2 regions of the Ensifer sp. Root142 genome follow, and region 1 is predicted to be linked to the other one. Evidence: riboswitches for the same ligand, from Rfam matches in the RefSeq annotation. Region 1 holds a riboswitch; the other holds the start of a gene.

Region 1 (7,412 bases):
CGGCAGGACACGCGGACAGCACCCACAGTCCATCGACGAGATGTTCAAGCTGCGCAAGCGCGTCTTCCACGATTTCCTGAAATGGGACGTGCAGACCGATGGGGAATGGGAGATCGACAATTACGACAAGTCGAATCCGCTCTATATTCTGTCCTATTCGCCGGAGACGGGAAAACTGCGCGGATCGCTGAGATTGCTGCCGACGCTCGGCCCCAACATGCTGGACGATACGTTCCCGATCCTGCTTGGCGACAACCCTGAGATCCGCAGCGCCTCGATCTGGGAATCGAGCCGCTTCTGCATCGACCCGGAGATTTCTCAGGACCGCGCCTCCAACCAGGTGACCGTCGCCGCCGCAGAACTGATGTGCGGTGTCGGCGAACTCGGGCTGGCCTCCGGCATCAGCCATATCGTCACGGTGACCGATGTCTTCCTCGAGCGGATGTTCCGCCGCATGGGTTGCCCCGGCGAGCGCATCGCTGACCCGCACCGGATCGGCTCGGTCTATGCCGTAGCGGTCGCCTGGGAAGTGACGCCGTCGCTGCTCAGCGCCATGAAGGCCGTAGCGGCGATCGAAGGCACGGTTCTTGAACGGCCGATGTCGCTGGAGACGGCACGCGCCGCCTGATCTCTAACGCTCCTTCCGTTCCTCCCACCGGACGGAGCTGTTAACGCAATGCGAGGCTTGTCGTTGCACCGGCGGCGACAAGCCTTATGATAGGGCTGAAACAGGAAGTGCCGACAGCGACCGAACCCGGACAACAAGGGTGGCGCCGTGCGGTTGCAGGAATGGACGTTCGCCCGTGTTCCGGAACATGAAAACCCTAGCCGCGGCGACCTTGCCGCTGCTTCTGGTTCTTGCCGATCAGGCGCTGGCCTCCAGCGTGTGCGACCGCCTGAACACTCGGCTCGCCGAACTGCCCGCCGCCATCGAAACTACGGCCGATACCCGCGATTATGCGAGCGCGATTTCCCGACAGAACATCGAATTGCGCCGGGCGCGCAACGATCGCCGACGCGCCGGCTGCGGCACAGGCAGCGTCGTCGTCTTCAACGGCGGCGACCCGGATATCTGCACAGACATCAACAGTCTGATCGCCGAGATGGAAGACAATCTGCGCATCCTCAAATCGGAGCGCCAGCAGCTGATGTCAGGCGATGGAGACGATACGCGCCGGCGCATCCTCGCCGCCCTCGAGATCAACGGTTGCTATGGTGGCAGCGAGGAATTTGCGACCGCCGACCCGGACGAGCCGGAAACGTACCGCAACATCCTGCGCGATCTGCCGCCGGACGAAAGCTACGGACCAATGCTGCGGGACGGCGAAATGGGCACCTACCCGCCGGAAAGCGGCGTCTATTCCGGCACGCTTCGCACCATGTGCGTGCGCACTTGCGATGGCGCCTTCTTCCCGATCTCGTCCGAGGCAAGCCCTGTGGACTTCGCCCGCGACGAGCAGGCCTGCCGCGCCCGCTGCCCGGGTGCCGAAACAGAACTATTTTTCCACGACCTGGCGACCGAGGAGAGCGACCAGATGGTCTCCGCCTCGACGGGACGCCCCTATAAAGAACTGCCAAACGCCTTTGCCTATCGGACGCGCGGCGTCGGCAAGCCGGGCATTTGCGGTTGCCAGATTCCAAAGATCGCGACGACGCCCAAGGCTTCCAGTGGCAACACTGGCAACAGCGAATCGTCGATCATCGTCATCGAGGGCAAGAAGGAAGCGGCCGCCCCTACCGCCAAGGCGGCTGCGGAGGAGCGCCCCTACGATCCCGCCAAGAGCAAGGTGCGGGTCATCGGGCCGACGTTCCTTCCCCAGGAGGAAACGTCGATCGACCTTCGCCATCCGAAGGGTCCGGGCTACCAGCCGGTTCAGAGCAACTGATCGCAGCGTCTGCCTTTCGGCAGGTTCCCCAGCCTTCCTCGAACACCAGCTCCTCCAGCGGCAGCCGCTGGCGCCAGCCCTTAACCGCAAGTTCCGGCTCCTGGTAAAGGCGATCGACATATCCGAGGCAAAGCCAGGCGACGATCACGACATGATCGGGAATGCCGAGGATCGCCTTGATCTCATTTTCATGAAAGATACTGACCCAGCCGACACCAACGCCTTCGGCGCGCGCCGCAAGCCAGAGGTTCTGCACGGCACAGACGGTGGAATAGAGATCCATCTGCGGGTTATGGGTGCGCCCGAGAACGACCGCTCCACCGCGCGTGCGGTCGCAGGTGACGCAGATGCTCAAGGGTGCCTTGCGGATCCCCTCCAGCTTCAGGGAGCGGTATTTCGCTTGGCGGTCGCCATCGAACATCAATGCCGCTTCGTCGTTGGCGCGGGAAAAGGCCTGCCATACCCGCTCGCGGGTTTCGGCCTGCCGGACCACGACGAAATTCCACGGTTGCATGAAACCCACCGATGGCGCCCGGTGCGCAGCATTGAGCAGGCGCATCACCACATCGTCAGGCAAGGGTTCGGCCAGGAACTGATCCCGCACGTCCCGGCGCGTTTCGATGGCTCGATAGACGGCTTCGCGCTCGTCGGATGAAAAGGCCTCTGCAGCCGCAAGGCCGCCATTAGCGTCAGTCAGCATCGTTCGATCCCCAACAATGCACAACCTTCCGCCGTCCGCGCGGATATCGGTCTATCTTGCCAGGCCGGTCTTCTGACTTCGGATCAACCGGCCGCCTCACCTTCCCAGATCACATGAAGATCCAGTGGCAAGATCTTGAGCAAGCTCAAAATCCCTAGAGGCAGTCGTCCCCGTCACAGCGTTGGGCACGTTCCGGAATAACACCGGATTCCCGATTCTCCCGCGTTGCGGGCACCTGACGGCGTCATAAGGGCACAGCCCACAGGGAATGACAAGCAAGTCCGGCGTCGCTTGCCGGTCACTCCACAGGGCCTCGCGACAGCGTCAGATGTCAGAGCGGCGCGACCGGATGCGGCGAGCCGTCATAGCCGCCCCACACCGACTGGTCGAAGCAGATGACCGACCCCGTCATCAGGCCGGACTCATCCGACGAGAGATAGGCGCAGGCACGCGCGACTTCCTTGGGGTCGACAAGCCGACCGAAGGGTTGGCTGGCGGCCGCCTTTTCGAGCCAGTCGTCTGCCGCCCCATGAAATTCGCGCTGGATGCGGTCTTCCCCTTCGGACGCCATCCAGCCGATATTGAGGCCATTGACGCGAATGCGGTTGCGCAGCAGCGCATAGGAGGTGTTCTTGGTCAGCGTCTCCAGCGCCCCCTTCGACGAGCAATAGGCGGCGATAAACGGCTGACCGGCCATCGCCGACATCGAGCCAATATTGACGATGGTGCCCTGCGTGCCCTCCCGCCGCATCAGCTTTACCGCTTCCTGCATCAGGAAGAACGGTGCGCGCACATTGACAGCGAACATCCGGTCGAACAGTTCGGGGCTGGTGTCCAGGATGGTGCCGCGATCGGTGATCGCCGCCGCATTGACCAGCGCATCGACGCGCCCGAATGTGGCGTCGCAGGCGCTGACGACCTTGCGCGCGTCCTCGACCTTTTCGAGGTCTGCCTCGACATAAAGTACCTGCGCGCCGGTTGCCTTGCGGATCTGCTCGGCCTTCGCTTCGCCCTTGGCAACGTTGCGTCCACAGATGACGACACCTTTAGCCCCACGTTCCGCAAACAGGTTGGCGATCGTTGCGCCCAGCCCCTGCGTCCCGCCGGTGACGATGGCGATCTTGCCGTCGAGACGGCCATATTGCTCGGTCATGAAAGTCCTCCCAGAATTGAAAGTGAGATGAAAACAGGGCGACCGGCCCCCGCCGCAGAACGCCGGGGACCGGAAAGATCGATTCTGCCGTTCAGCTCAGCTTGCGCTGTGCCTGCTCGCCAAGCGCGCTTCTGAAATCCGCATCGCTCCACCTGCCTGCCAGCGCCTCATGCATCAGTTGCGCCTGGGTCTTCGGCGCGAGACCGCCCAGCGGCGGATCGCGATCGAGATTGGTCGGGAAGGAATAGCCCTCGGCACAGGACGCAATCGCATTGGCCGCCTCATCGGCCGAAAGCGTGCCGGATGCCACGAGTGCGGTCAGCGCCGGGTAGAGGGCTGCACTCATCCTGGCGCGATCGACGGTCTCCATCGCCCTCCCGAAGGCCGAGGAGACCTGGAGCAGGTTGGCGACGCGCTTGATATCAGTCGAATGATTGCTGCCGGCCGCATGGAAGAGAGCCGGGTTGAAGAAGACGACATCGCCCTTTTCCAACGGCAGCTGCACGTGATGCTGGTCGAAATAGGCCCGGAACTCCGGACGTTTCAACGCGAGATAGCCGGGCACGTAGGTCTGGCTATAGGGAAGGAAAAGCGTTGGACCGCTCTCGATCGGCATGTCGCAATGGGCAACGGCACCTTGCAACGTCAGCACCGGCGACAGCCTGTGCACATGAACAGGATACTGCTCGATGACATCAGAGGTCTGGAATCCCAGATGATAGTCGCGATGGGCCGCCTGCGACGCGCCGCCGGGATTGACGCGATTGACCTGCGCCGTCAGCTGGTAGTTCGGACCAAGCCAGGCTTCGCTGACGAGCGCGATGATGGCGTTGGCGTAATAGGCGGCAAAGTTCTCAGGGCTTTTCAGGCAGTGTTTTTCGAGCGAATTCCAGATCCTGTCGTTAGCGCCGGGCTTGGCAAAGTGGTCGCCGCCGCCACTGTTGGTGCGGTGTTGCTCGTCGATGATGGCGTCAAAGATGCCGCTGGCCGCATCGATGACTGATGTGTCGGCATAGGCGTGCTTGAACACCGCCACCCCGGGCCCGGTTGCCAGCACCTCGCAGATTTCGGCCAGGGCAGCGCGGCGCCCCTCGGTCGTGGCGCAGGCGGCAACCAGGCTGGCGCTGTCATAGATCAGCACATTTTTCTCGCAGGCGAGCGCGTGTGGATAATCAGCAAGGTTCGTCTGCCGCTCCACCTCCGCACGGAACGCCTCGATGTCGCAGGCATCCTCGCTCAGCCACACACGGTCGAGGCGCTGGCGCGCCCTGTTGTCGGTCTTCATCTCGTTCCTCCTCAGAAACTTTCGATGTCCCGACTATAGGCGGCGTGAGATCGTGATATAGAGCAGGAATCCATCAAAAAACCATCAGGAGAGTTCGTCGTTGGCACATCCGTTTCTGGTCAAGGATATCGCCTTTCAGGCGGGACTCAGCACCGCGACCGTCGACCGCGTCCTGAATGAACGTCCCGGCGTGCGCCGGCAGACGGCAGCCCGCGTGCGAGCCGCCATCCGCGAGCTGGAGAAGCAGCAATCGGGATCGGAGATGCAAGGCCAGAAGCGCGCGATCGATATCGTGATGGAGGCGCCGGAGCGCTTCACCGAGGCGGTCAGGCAGGCGTTCGAAACCGAGGCGCCGACCTTCATGCCGACCACGTTTCGCTGCCGGTTCCATTTTGCCGAGATCATGCGGCCGCACGACATCGCGCAGCTGCTCGACCGCGTCCGCCTGCGTGGGACCGACGGCGTCGTGTTGAAGGCACCTGATGTGCCCGAAATCGTTGGCGCCGTCGCCCGCCTCGAACAGGCGGGAATTGCGGTCGTCGCGCTTGTCACCGATCTGCCGAACTCGGCGCGCACCGCCTATGCCGGGGCCGACAACCGCGCGGCCGGCGAGACGGCGGCCTATCTCGTGGGCGAACGGTTCGCCGGGCAGGCAGCAACCGTGCTCGTGACGATTTCGAGCAGCCGTTTTCGTGGCGAGGAGGAACGCGAAATCGGCTTTCGCCGGGTGCTCCGCGAGCACTATCCGGCGATCCGCATCGTCGAGATCAGCGAAGGCTACGGCAAGGACGCCGAAACCGGTGTTCTTGCAGCAAGAGCGCTTGCGACAGACGCCGACATCAATGCCGCCTATTCGATCGGCGGCGGCAACCGCGCCGTGCTGGCCGCCTTCGAGCGCCTCGGCCGCGACTGCAGCCTGTTCATCGCTCATGACCTCGACCAGGACAATCTGGCGCTGCTGCGCCAACGCCGGATCCATTTCGTCCTGCATCATGACTTGCGCAGCGACGCCCGCATGACTTTTCGCGCTATTCTCGCACGACGGAGCGGCGCCGGGCAAAAGCTGGGCGGAAGCCGACTGTCGGCCGTCGAGGTGATTACACCCTACAACGTGCCCATCATTTGAAAGGCGGGCCCCGCGACGACACGGGGCCGGTCTCTCACTCCGGCAAAAGCACGATCTTTCCGGAAAAGCTGCGGTCTTCGAGCCGCGCATGGGCTGCCGCACCGTCCGACAGTGCGAAGGTCTCGATGCGCGGACGTTCGATGATACCAGCGCGCAGGGCCTGGAACAGACGCTCTGCCCGGCTTAGCCGTTGCTGCCGGTCTGTCAGAAAATCCCAGAGATCGCCGCCAACGACGGTTTTCGAATTTTCCATGAGATAGCGCGGATCGACCAGCGGCGCCGGCCCACCCGCCATGCCGAATGTCACCAGCGTGCCGCGCGAGCGCACCGCCGAGAGACTGTCGAGCAAGGTTATGCCGACCGAATCATAGGCGACATTGACCCCACCGGCGCTCAAGGTGCGCACCTTGTCCGGCCAGCCCTCGTCATATCCGAGCGCATGGGCAGCACCGGCGGCCTTGGCAAGGGCCTGCTTTTCCAGCGTCGAGGCCATGGCGATGACGCTTGCGCCCCGCGCGATGGCGAGCCGGATCAGCAATTGCCCAACGCCACCGCCTGCCGCCTGGACAAGAACCGTGTCACCGGCCCGGACGCTATAGCTGTCCTCAACCAGATACTGCGCCGTCAGCCCCTGCAGCAGGAGCGCTGCCGCCGCCTCGAAGCCGATATCAACAGGAAGCGGAATCGCCCGCTCCAAAGGCACGGTCACCCGCGTTGCATTGGCAAACGGCACGTCGGCAAACCCTATCCTGTCGCCGAGGGCGATGCCTTCAACGCCTTCACCGACCGCGATGACCTCACCGGCCCCTTCATAGCCGGCAATAAAGGGTGCCTTGCCGGCGAGCACATAATTGCCCTTGCGCCGGTAGATATCGGCGAAGTTCAGCCCGATCGCCCGCATGGCGAGCTGGATGTGGCCGGGCGGCACGGCCGGGTCGGCAACCTCGCGGTAGCTCAGCACCTCGGGCCCACCGAACGAGTCGAACACCAATGCATGCATGATCACTTCCCCCTATCGGATGAGCGTACGGACGAATTCGTCGCCGAGCCCGACGGACTTACAGTGTGCCGCATACCGATCGAGCCTGACGAGCACATCGTCATACCCTTCGGCGTTGCCGTCCTCGTCGAGATAGACCAGGGGGCCGAACACATGGAACAGCGCCTTCATATGCCCGGCCTCCGGATGCACGTAGAGCGTATGAATGTCTCCCGCCGGCTCGAAGATGAAGGTGCCGCGTCGTGCTATCCAGTCGCGCTCA
Region 2 (7,412 bases), on a different contig from region 1:
CGGTTTTCTCCCTTGGATCGATATCGATCCAGGGGCCCATGCCGCACGCCCATTCACCCCAACAGGATCAAGGGAGGCTACAATGTTGCTTCAGGATAAGAGTGCGATTGTTTATGGCGGCAGCGGCGCCATCGGCGGTGCTGCGGCGCGTGCCTTTGCCCGCGAAGGCGCGAGTGTCTTTCTCGTTGGACGAACGGCCGAAACCCTGGATCGTACGGCCAAGGCAATACGGGCGGCGGGTGGAAAGGCGGAGTTCGACGTCCTCGACGTGATGGATCAAGCCGCCGTCGAGCGGCATGCGCAATCGGTTGTCGACCGAACCGGCAGGATCGACGTGGTCCTGACCGCTGTCGGCTTTGCCCACATTCAGGGCCCGCCGCTTTCTGAGCTGACGCTGGAACAGTTCGAGCACCCGATTGCAGCCTATACCCGCGCCAACTTCATCACCGCCAAGGCGGCAGCAGCGCAGATGGAAAGAAACGGCAGCGGTGTCATCCTGACGCTTTCGACGCCCGGCTCGCGCATGTCCGGCTCGGGTTTCCTCGGCTACGGCACCACCTGCGGCGCCATCGAGACCTTCTCGCGCATTCTCGCCGGCGAACTCGGCAGCCATGGCATCCGCGTCATCTGCCTGCGGCCGGATGCCATTCCCGAGGCACTGCCAGCTTCGCATGCGCGCGCCGTCTTTCAAGGGTTTGCCGACCGGTTCGATACCACTGTGGAGGAGATGCTCGACGGTCGGGCAAAGTCCGGCACATTGCTCGGCCGTTTCCCGAGGCTCGACGAGGTCGCCGACTATGCCGCCTTCGTCGCCTCGGACCGGGCGGGCGCCATGACCGGCGCGATCGCCAACCTCACCTGCGGCTCGCTGGTTGATTGAAATGAACGACCGGCGGACCTTCACAGGGTCGCGTCGGTCGTTCTCTTCAGCTGCGCGCAAAACCCAGAATGAACAGCGCCAGAGCGCCGATCGAGGAAATCGTGCGCACATGGTTCCACCAGACCCAGTCGGTCAGGTAGTGCTGCTGCCAGATTTCGGTGGCAGCCTGCCCAGACGTGGCAGCCGCCAGCGCATCGTTCATCGGCACGTTGAAGATAATGGTGACGATCAGCACGCCGGCGACGTAGGCGATGCCGCCGGCCGCCAGCAGCAGGCTGCCGTTACCGCCCCAGATGAAGGCCGCGACGACCAGCGCGAGCCCCAGAAGCGCCGTGCCCATGAAGGTACTGAGGAACAGCGGATTCTGGATCACCACGTTGATGGCGTTCATCGCCGCGATCCCCTGCTCCGCCGGCAGCCGCGACAAAGCCTGCATGATGCAGACCGAGAAGATGAAGAACAGCCCGGCCATCAGGCCGGAGCCGATTGCGGCGGCAAACGCCAGAGCGGGGATCAGCGGGATCATGCGGCGATACTCCAGACACCAGTTGCAGCGGTCTCCCGGGCATAGTCGGCGAAGTCGCGCGGTTTGCGCCCAAGCACGCGCTCGACATCGGACGTCACTTGCGAATTGCGCCCGTCGAGCACCGACGTGAAGAGATAGCGGATGAGTTCGACATAGTCATCAGGCAATCCGTCGGCCCGCAACTGCACCGTGAAGTCGGCAACCGGCACGGACTGATAGCCGATCCGGCGGTTGGCAGCCGTCGCGATCTCGGCCACGGCCTGGGCAAAGGTCATCAGCCGCGGGCCTGTCAGCTCATAGACCTTGCCGACATGCCCCTCGTCCAGAAGGGCTGCAACTGCCACGTCGGCGATGTCGTCGGTGCTGATGAAGGGTTCGGTGATCTCATCCGGCGGCAGGAACACCGATCCGCTGCGAACGGAATCGGTCAAAAAATCCTCGCTGAAATTCTCGAAGAACCAGCTTGCCCGGATGATCGTCCAGTCGGCGCCGGAGGCCTGCAGTTCGCGCTCGGCCGCTTCCGCCTCGTCCTCGCCGCGCCCCGACAGAAGCACCAGCCGCTTGATGCCCGAGCGAACGGCAAGCCTCGAGAATTTGCGGATGGTTTCGACGGCGCCCGGCACCGCCAGATCCGGCTGGTAGCTGATATAGATGCGCTCGACATTTTCAAGCACGGGCGCCCAGGTCGCCTCATCCGTCCAGTCGAAGGAAGGCGATGCCGAACGGGCGCCGATGCGCACCGCGATACCCCGCTCCTCAAGGCGGGCCGCCACCCGCCGCCCCGTCTTGCCCGTACCGCCCAGAACCAGTGTGAGTTTGTCAGTCATCGCTTCCTCCTGAGGTTGATTGCAAAACATGAGCATCTCTCACATTTGCAAATGTGATAAATCCTCGTATTTTAGGAGTCAAGTCAAAATGTGAGCATTACTCATGATTCCCGATGCAAGCCCTTCCACAATCCCCGCTGACGACGAGCCGGCGCTGCGCCGCACGCCCAGCCAGAAGCGCAGCCGCGAGCGCGTCGAGCACATCCTTTCCTGCGCCACGGCGATCATCCAGGAGAAGGGCAGCGACGCCATGCGCATGAGCGAAGTCGCTGAAAAGGCTGGAATCTCGATCGGCTCCCTCTACCAGTACTTCCCCGACAAGGCGGCGATCGTGCGCACGCTGGCCGAGCGCTACAATGCGGTCTGCAATGAATGCATCGGGGCCGAGCTTGCCAAGGTGACGTCGATCTCGGAACTGCGTGACGCCTTCTCCATGCTGTTCGACATCTATTACGATATGTTCCTGGCCGAGCCTGTGATGCGCGACATCTGGTCAGCGATGCAGGCCGACAAGGCGCTGCGCGAGATCGACCTTTTGCAAAGCCGTGCCGGCGGCCAGCTTCTGGCCGACGTCTGGGCTCGGTTTGCGCCCGACACGCCGCGCGAAACGATCGACAGCGCCGCCTTTTTGATCATGCATCTCGGCGATTGCACGATGCGGCTTGCGGTCTCCGTCACCAGAGCAGAGGGCGACCAGATCGTCGAAGCCTATAAACGCATGATCCTTCGTGATTTTGTCGCGGATGGACCGGGCGGCGGCGCAAGTCTAATTGACATCTCCGGGGTGCGATCCTAATCATCGTGGATCGATTGGTTCCCGCAACGCGAACGCGTTTCGGGAGTAAACGGGAACGTGACGGATGGACCCATGCTGGGCATTCAAATCACGGCCGACCCCGCGACTGTAGAGCGACGTGAATGCGCCGTTCCGGAGCGATCCGGAAGAAGCCACTGGAGACAAGACCGCGAGAGGGCGGCCCTTGCTCTGGGAAGGCGAGGCAAATCCAGGGTGATCTCACCCGACGTCCTGAGCCAGGAAACCTGCCAGTCGATGCGGGCATAGGGCCCAAACCGGGAAAGATCCCGACGCCATCACGGAGGTTGTCATGGCTACATCTACAGTTTCGAGCATTCCGCTCTCCCTCAGCGATCGTCTGACCGCAGGTATCATCGCGCTCCTCATCGGCGGCTTCCTCGTCTTCGGCGCAGGCCTGGCGAACTCGGCCGTGCTGCACGATACCGCGCACGACACCCGCCACTCCTATGGCTTCCCCTGCCACTAAGCGATGTTCCGGGACGCGACTTGCGTTCCGCATCGACATAGCTGCGGACAAAAACGCTTCCGGCAGACAGCCGGACGCGTTTGCTCGCGTCTGATGCAGATTGAAGATCTGCCGGACGGAGCCGTTCGCATATTTGCCAGTGGGACACGGCGCTGCCTGCCAGATGCATGGCGCGCCGATATCGAGGGATATCGAAAATGATTGTCAGAACGCTTCTGGCCGCGATCGTGGCTGGATTGATTGCCGGTGTCTTCATGACCGGCGCCCAGGAACTGCGCGTCGTACCGCTGATCCTGCACGCGGAAGAATTCGAAGGCGAGGCACCGGCCGCCGGCGAACAACCAGCCGTTCAGCCGGGAACGGCCGATCCGGCCGCAGCAAACCACGACCAGCATTCGTCGCTGAAGGCGGTTTCGCCGATTGGCGCTTTGCTTGACGCCCTGTCGCCGATCACGCCTGCCTACGCCCATGAGGGCGAACACGAGGAAGGCGGCATCATGTTCGGCATGAGCCGCTTTTCCGGCACGCTGATCGCCAATCTGGTGACCGGCTCCGGCTTCGCGCTGCTGCTCGCCGGCGTCAGCCTCGTCATCGGCTACCCGATCACGCTCAGGAACGGCGCGCTCTGGGGCGCCTGCGGCTGGCTTGCCGTGCACATGCTGCCGGCAATCGGTCTGCCGCCGGAACTGCCGGGCTTCCCGGCCGCGGAACTCGGCGACCGCCAGGTCTGGTGGGGTGCAACCGTGCTGTTGTCTGCCGCCGGTCTCTATCTGCTGGTCTTGCGGCAAGAGATCGCCGCCAAGATCATCGGCCTCGTGCTGATCGCGGCACCGCATGTCTATGGCGCGCCGCAACCGTCGGACATCTCCAGCAATGTGCCGGCCGTGCTCGGCGCTGAATTCGCCGTGGCAGCCCTTGCCACCACGCTCGCGTTCTGGATTGTTCTCGGCGTCGTGTCGGGCTTCATCAACGATCGTTTCGCCAAGGCGTAACAGACCGGCCAGATTTCGCCATCAACCCGGAGCCCCTGATATCGCCGATATCAGGGGCTTTGTCGTCGAGATGTCTCAGCGCGCCTGCAATGCCAGCAGATGCGCCTGCAACCGCGCGCGGCGGTCGTCCGGCGCCAGCATCACGCAACTGTCGCAGAAGCTGCCACCTTCCGTTCGATAATAGAGACAGCAGCCGCCGCGCAGGCGATAGGTGCGCGACAGCGCATGATTGCCGCCGATCTCGATCACGATGTCCTCGTAACGGAGCTTGTCGGAAAATAGCGACGTACCCGCGCGCTTGACGATCGCCAGCGCCCTCGCCATCGCGGTCTCCTCGTCGCCGAGGACGCGGCCGATCTCCAGGAACCCACCGGCAAGCGAATCCGCCGCAAGCCGCCATTGCGCGCCCGAGGACAGGCCGGTGCGACGCTTCAACATGACGACGATCGGCGCCAGATGCGCAGCGAAGGTTTCGCCGAAGACGTCCGCAGTCGCCGGGGCATGATCCCCGGCTGCGGGCAAGGCAAGGCTGAAATGAAACCGCTTGGCCGCGACAAGCCGTTCGCCATAGGCCCGCGAAAATTCTTCGAAGCGAAGGCCGCGAACGGCTGCCACGATGCCCCCACCGAGATAGAGGCCGCCAAGCGCGAGCGTGAGCTGGTTGCTGTAAAAGGCAATCAGATGGGCGGCGCGGATCTTGTCGTCCATGCCCTCGGCAAAGCGATCCTGATAGGCAAGGCTGTCTTCAAGCCCGACGCCCTCCTCCACCCAGAACCGCGCCTCGGGAAGAAATACGTCGCCGGCGGCCCCGAGCGAAAAGCCCACTTCGGGGAAAGACGACTGCAGGTGCGCGAGAACGCCAAGGGCGCTCTGGCGCAACGCCGCGTCCGCCTCGTCCTCCGCCGGGCGCTCGTCCTGCCGCTCGTGGCCCAAGCTCATGCCGTCTCCCTGGTCTCAAGCCAGCCGCCGCGAAAATCCGCCCGCTGCAATCCGCGCCGTATGGCCGGAATGCTGCGCGTCAGCTCCCAGACGAAACCGTTTCTGGCATTCTCGATCATCATCACGACAAGCCCCTGGTCAAGCCCGACCACGCGGTCGTCGACCCAACCCTCCGGGCCCACACCGGGCAGGCTCGGATTGAACCCGCCGGGAAACCGGCTCTCGCACAGAATGTCCGGGTAACAGTTCTCGAGCTCGGCGAGTGCCGACTGCGACGCATCGGCAGCGAAAGGCAGACAGGCAACCGGTGCCCAAGGTGCCAGCGTGCCATCGTCAGGACCACCGGGCGCGCCGCGCGCCGCATAGCCGAGCATCCGCTGCCAACGCCCATCGACAAGCCGCTGCCGCCCCGCCGGTCCACCGCAGGCGCTGAGGCCCCACATATCCCCGCCGTAACCGGCGAAATCGCCGGGATTGCGCTCGGCATGGGCTCGCTGCAGCGCGATCGCCCGGCAGGTATTGTCGAAATAATCAGTCGCCTCGTCACGCATCGGCGCATCGCCAATGCCGCGAAGGTCCAACCAGGCTTGCGGAAAGAGATGGACGAACAAAGGCGCGGCCTGCAGATGCGGCGCACCGTCGACCGTGGTCCACGCATAGGCGGCCGTGAATTCGCGGTAGTGCTCCGGGCCGATTGCATGGTGCGGCGCGCCGAGCGCGAGCACGTAGAGCAGCAGTGCCTCGCTGTAGCCCTGCCATCGATACTTAAGAAACCGCCCGGGCGGTCGCCAGCCCATCGTCAGTATCTCGCCACGGCCGAGCGCCCAGCGCCAATCCACCCGGGCATAGAGCTTATCCGCAAGCGCGCGGATTTCCCGCTCCCCCGCACTGTCGCCGGAGAAATAGGCGCCTGCGGTCAAAACGCCGGCAATCAGCAGCGCGGTATCGATGGTGGAAAGCTCGCACTGCCACACCCGCTCGCCGGTCTTCATGTGGAGAAAGTGATAGTAGAAGCCGCGATAACCGGTGGCGAGCGCATCGCTCCCCTGCCGGCTTTGCGCCAGAAACCGCAGGGTCATCAGCACCCGGCCGGCCGCTTCGCCGCGCCCGATCCAGCCGCGCTCGACGCCAACAGGGTAGCAGGAAAGCCCGAAACCGGTGGCAGGGATGCTTGAGGGCGCGTCGGGAAGCGACGTATCGGCGACAAGCCCGGTGCCGGCATCGCTATAGCGCAGGAAATAGTCGAAAGCGGCGGACTGCAGCCTATCGACCTGAAAACGCTCCGTATTCCGTGTCTGTTGAAGCATATCCTCAGCTCATGCAGGCCCGTCGGCACGGTATCGATCGGCAGTAAACCCTGTCGATATCACCTTTTATTGAAGGTCAGCCAACCCCAAACAGTCGCGATAAGCCAATCCTGTGCTACATTTCCTGAGATGACGCGGCTCGCAATGACGGGTTGAAGCGATGTTAACCATGCTGGCGTTGATCCTTTCCCTGACTGGTGGCCCGACCCAATCGACCGCCGCGCACACCGACGTCGATGTCGAACTGGTGCTGGCCGTCGACATGTCCGGCTCGATGGATCTGGACGAAGCCCGCGTCCAGCGCGCCGGCTACGTGCAGGCGCTGCGCCATTCCGACTTCCTCAATGCGGTAACGAGCGGTCGCTATGGCCGGATCGCCCTTGGCTATTTCGAATGGGCCGGCACCGTCAACGAATCCTCCGTCGTTGCCTGGCAGGTGATCTCCAACGCCGCCGAAGCGGACGCCTTTGCCGCGCTGATCGAGGCCCGCCCCGTCGGCACCCGCCGCGGCACCTCGATCTCCAACGCGCTCACTTACGGCACAGCGCTGATCGACTCCAACGCCTTTGCCGGCATGCGCCGCATCATCGACGTGTCTGGCGACGGACCCAACAATATCGGCCCACCGGTCATTCCCGCCCGCGACATCGCCATTGCC

The links. A riboswitch is a leader RNA that binds a small molecule or an ion and turns the genes downstream of it on or off. The one in region 1 is predicted to bind cobalamin.
Region 2: linked by a shared signal. The riboswitch ahead of ASD52_RS24160 (CbtB-domain containing protein) and the one ahead of bluB (5,6-dimethylbenzimidazole synthase) in region 1 are both predicted to bind cobalamin.

What each region holds. Positions count from the first base shown of each region.
Region 1 is NZ_LMFK01000044.1:177,716-185,127, forward strand. Features, by position in the region: gene ASD52_RS29385 (acyl-homoserine-lactone synthase) at 1-628, shown strand, start outside; gene ASD52_RS29390 (DUF2865 domain-containing protein) at 816-1,886, shown strand; gene bluB (5,6-dimethylbenzimidazole synthase) at 1,795-2,586, opposite strand; cobalamin riboswitch at 2,631-2,840, opposite strand; gene ASD52_RS29400 (SDR family oxidoreductase) at 2,918-3,739, opposite strand; gene ASD52_RS29405 (phytanoyl-CoA dioxygenase family protein) at 3,831-5,024, opposite strand; gene ASD52_RS29410 (LacI family DNA-binding transcriptional regulator) at 5,125-6,150, shown strand; gene ASD52_RS29415 (quinone oxidoreductase) at 6,185-7,150, opposite strand; gene ASD52_RS29420 (2,4'-dihydroxyacetophenone dioxygenase family protein) at 7,163-7,412, opposite strand, start outside.
Region 2 is NZ_LMFK01000029.1:2,975-10,386, forward strand. Features, by position in the region: gene ASD52_RS24140 (SDR family oxidoreductase) at 83-880, shown strand; gene ASD52_RS24145 (anthrone oxygenase family protein) at 927-1,406, opposite strand; gene ASD52_RS24150 (NAD(P)H-binding protein) at 1,403-2,233, opposite strand; gene ASD52_RS24155 (TetR/AcrR family transcriptional regulator) at 2,337-3,029, shown strand; cobalamin riboswitch at 3,028-3,297, shown strand; gene ASD52_RS24160 (CbtB-domain containing protein) at 3,340-3,516, shown strand; gene ASD52_RS24165 (CbtA family protein) at 3,714-4,508, shown strand; gene ASD52_RS24170 ((2Fe-2S)-binding protein) at 4,584-5,447, opposite strand; gene ASD52_RS24175 (glucoamylase family protein) at 5,444-6,754, opposite strand; gene ASD52_RS24180 (DUF1194 domain-containing protein) at 6,915-7,412, shown strand, end outside.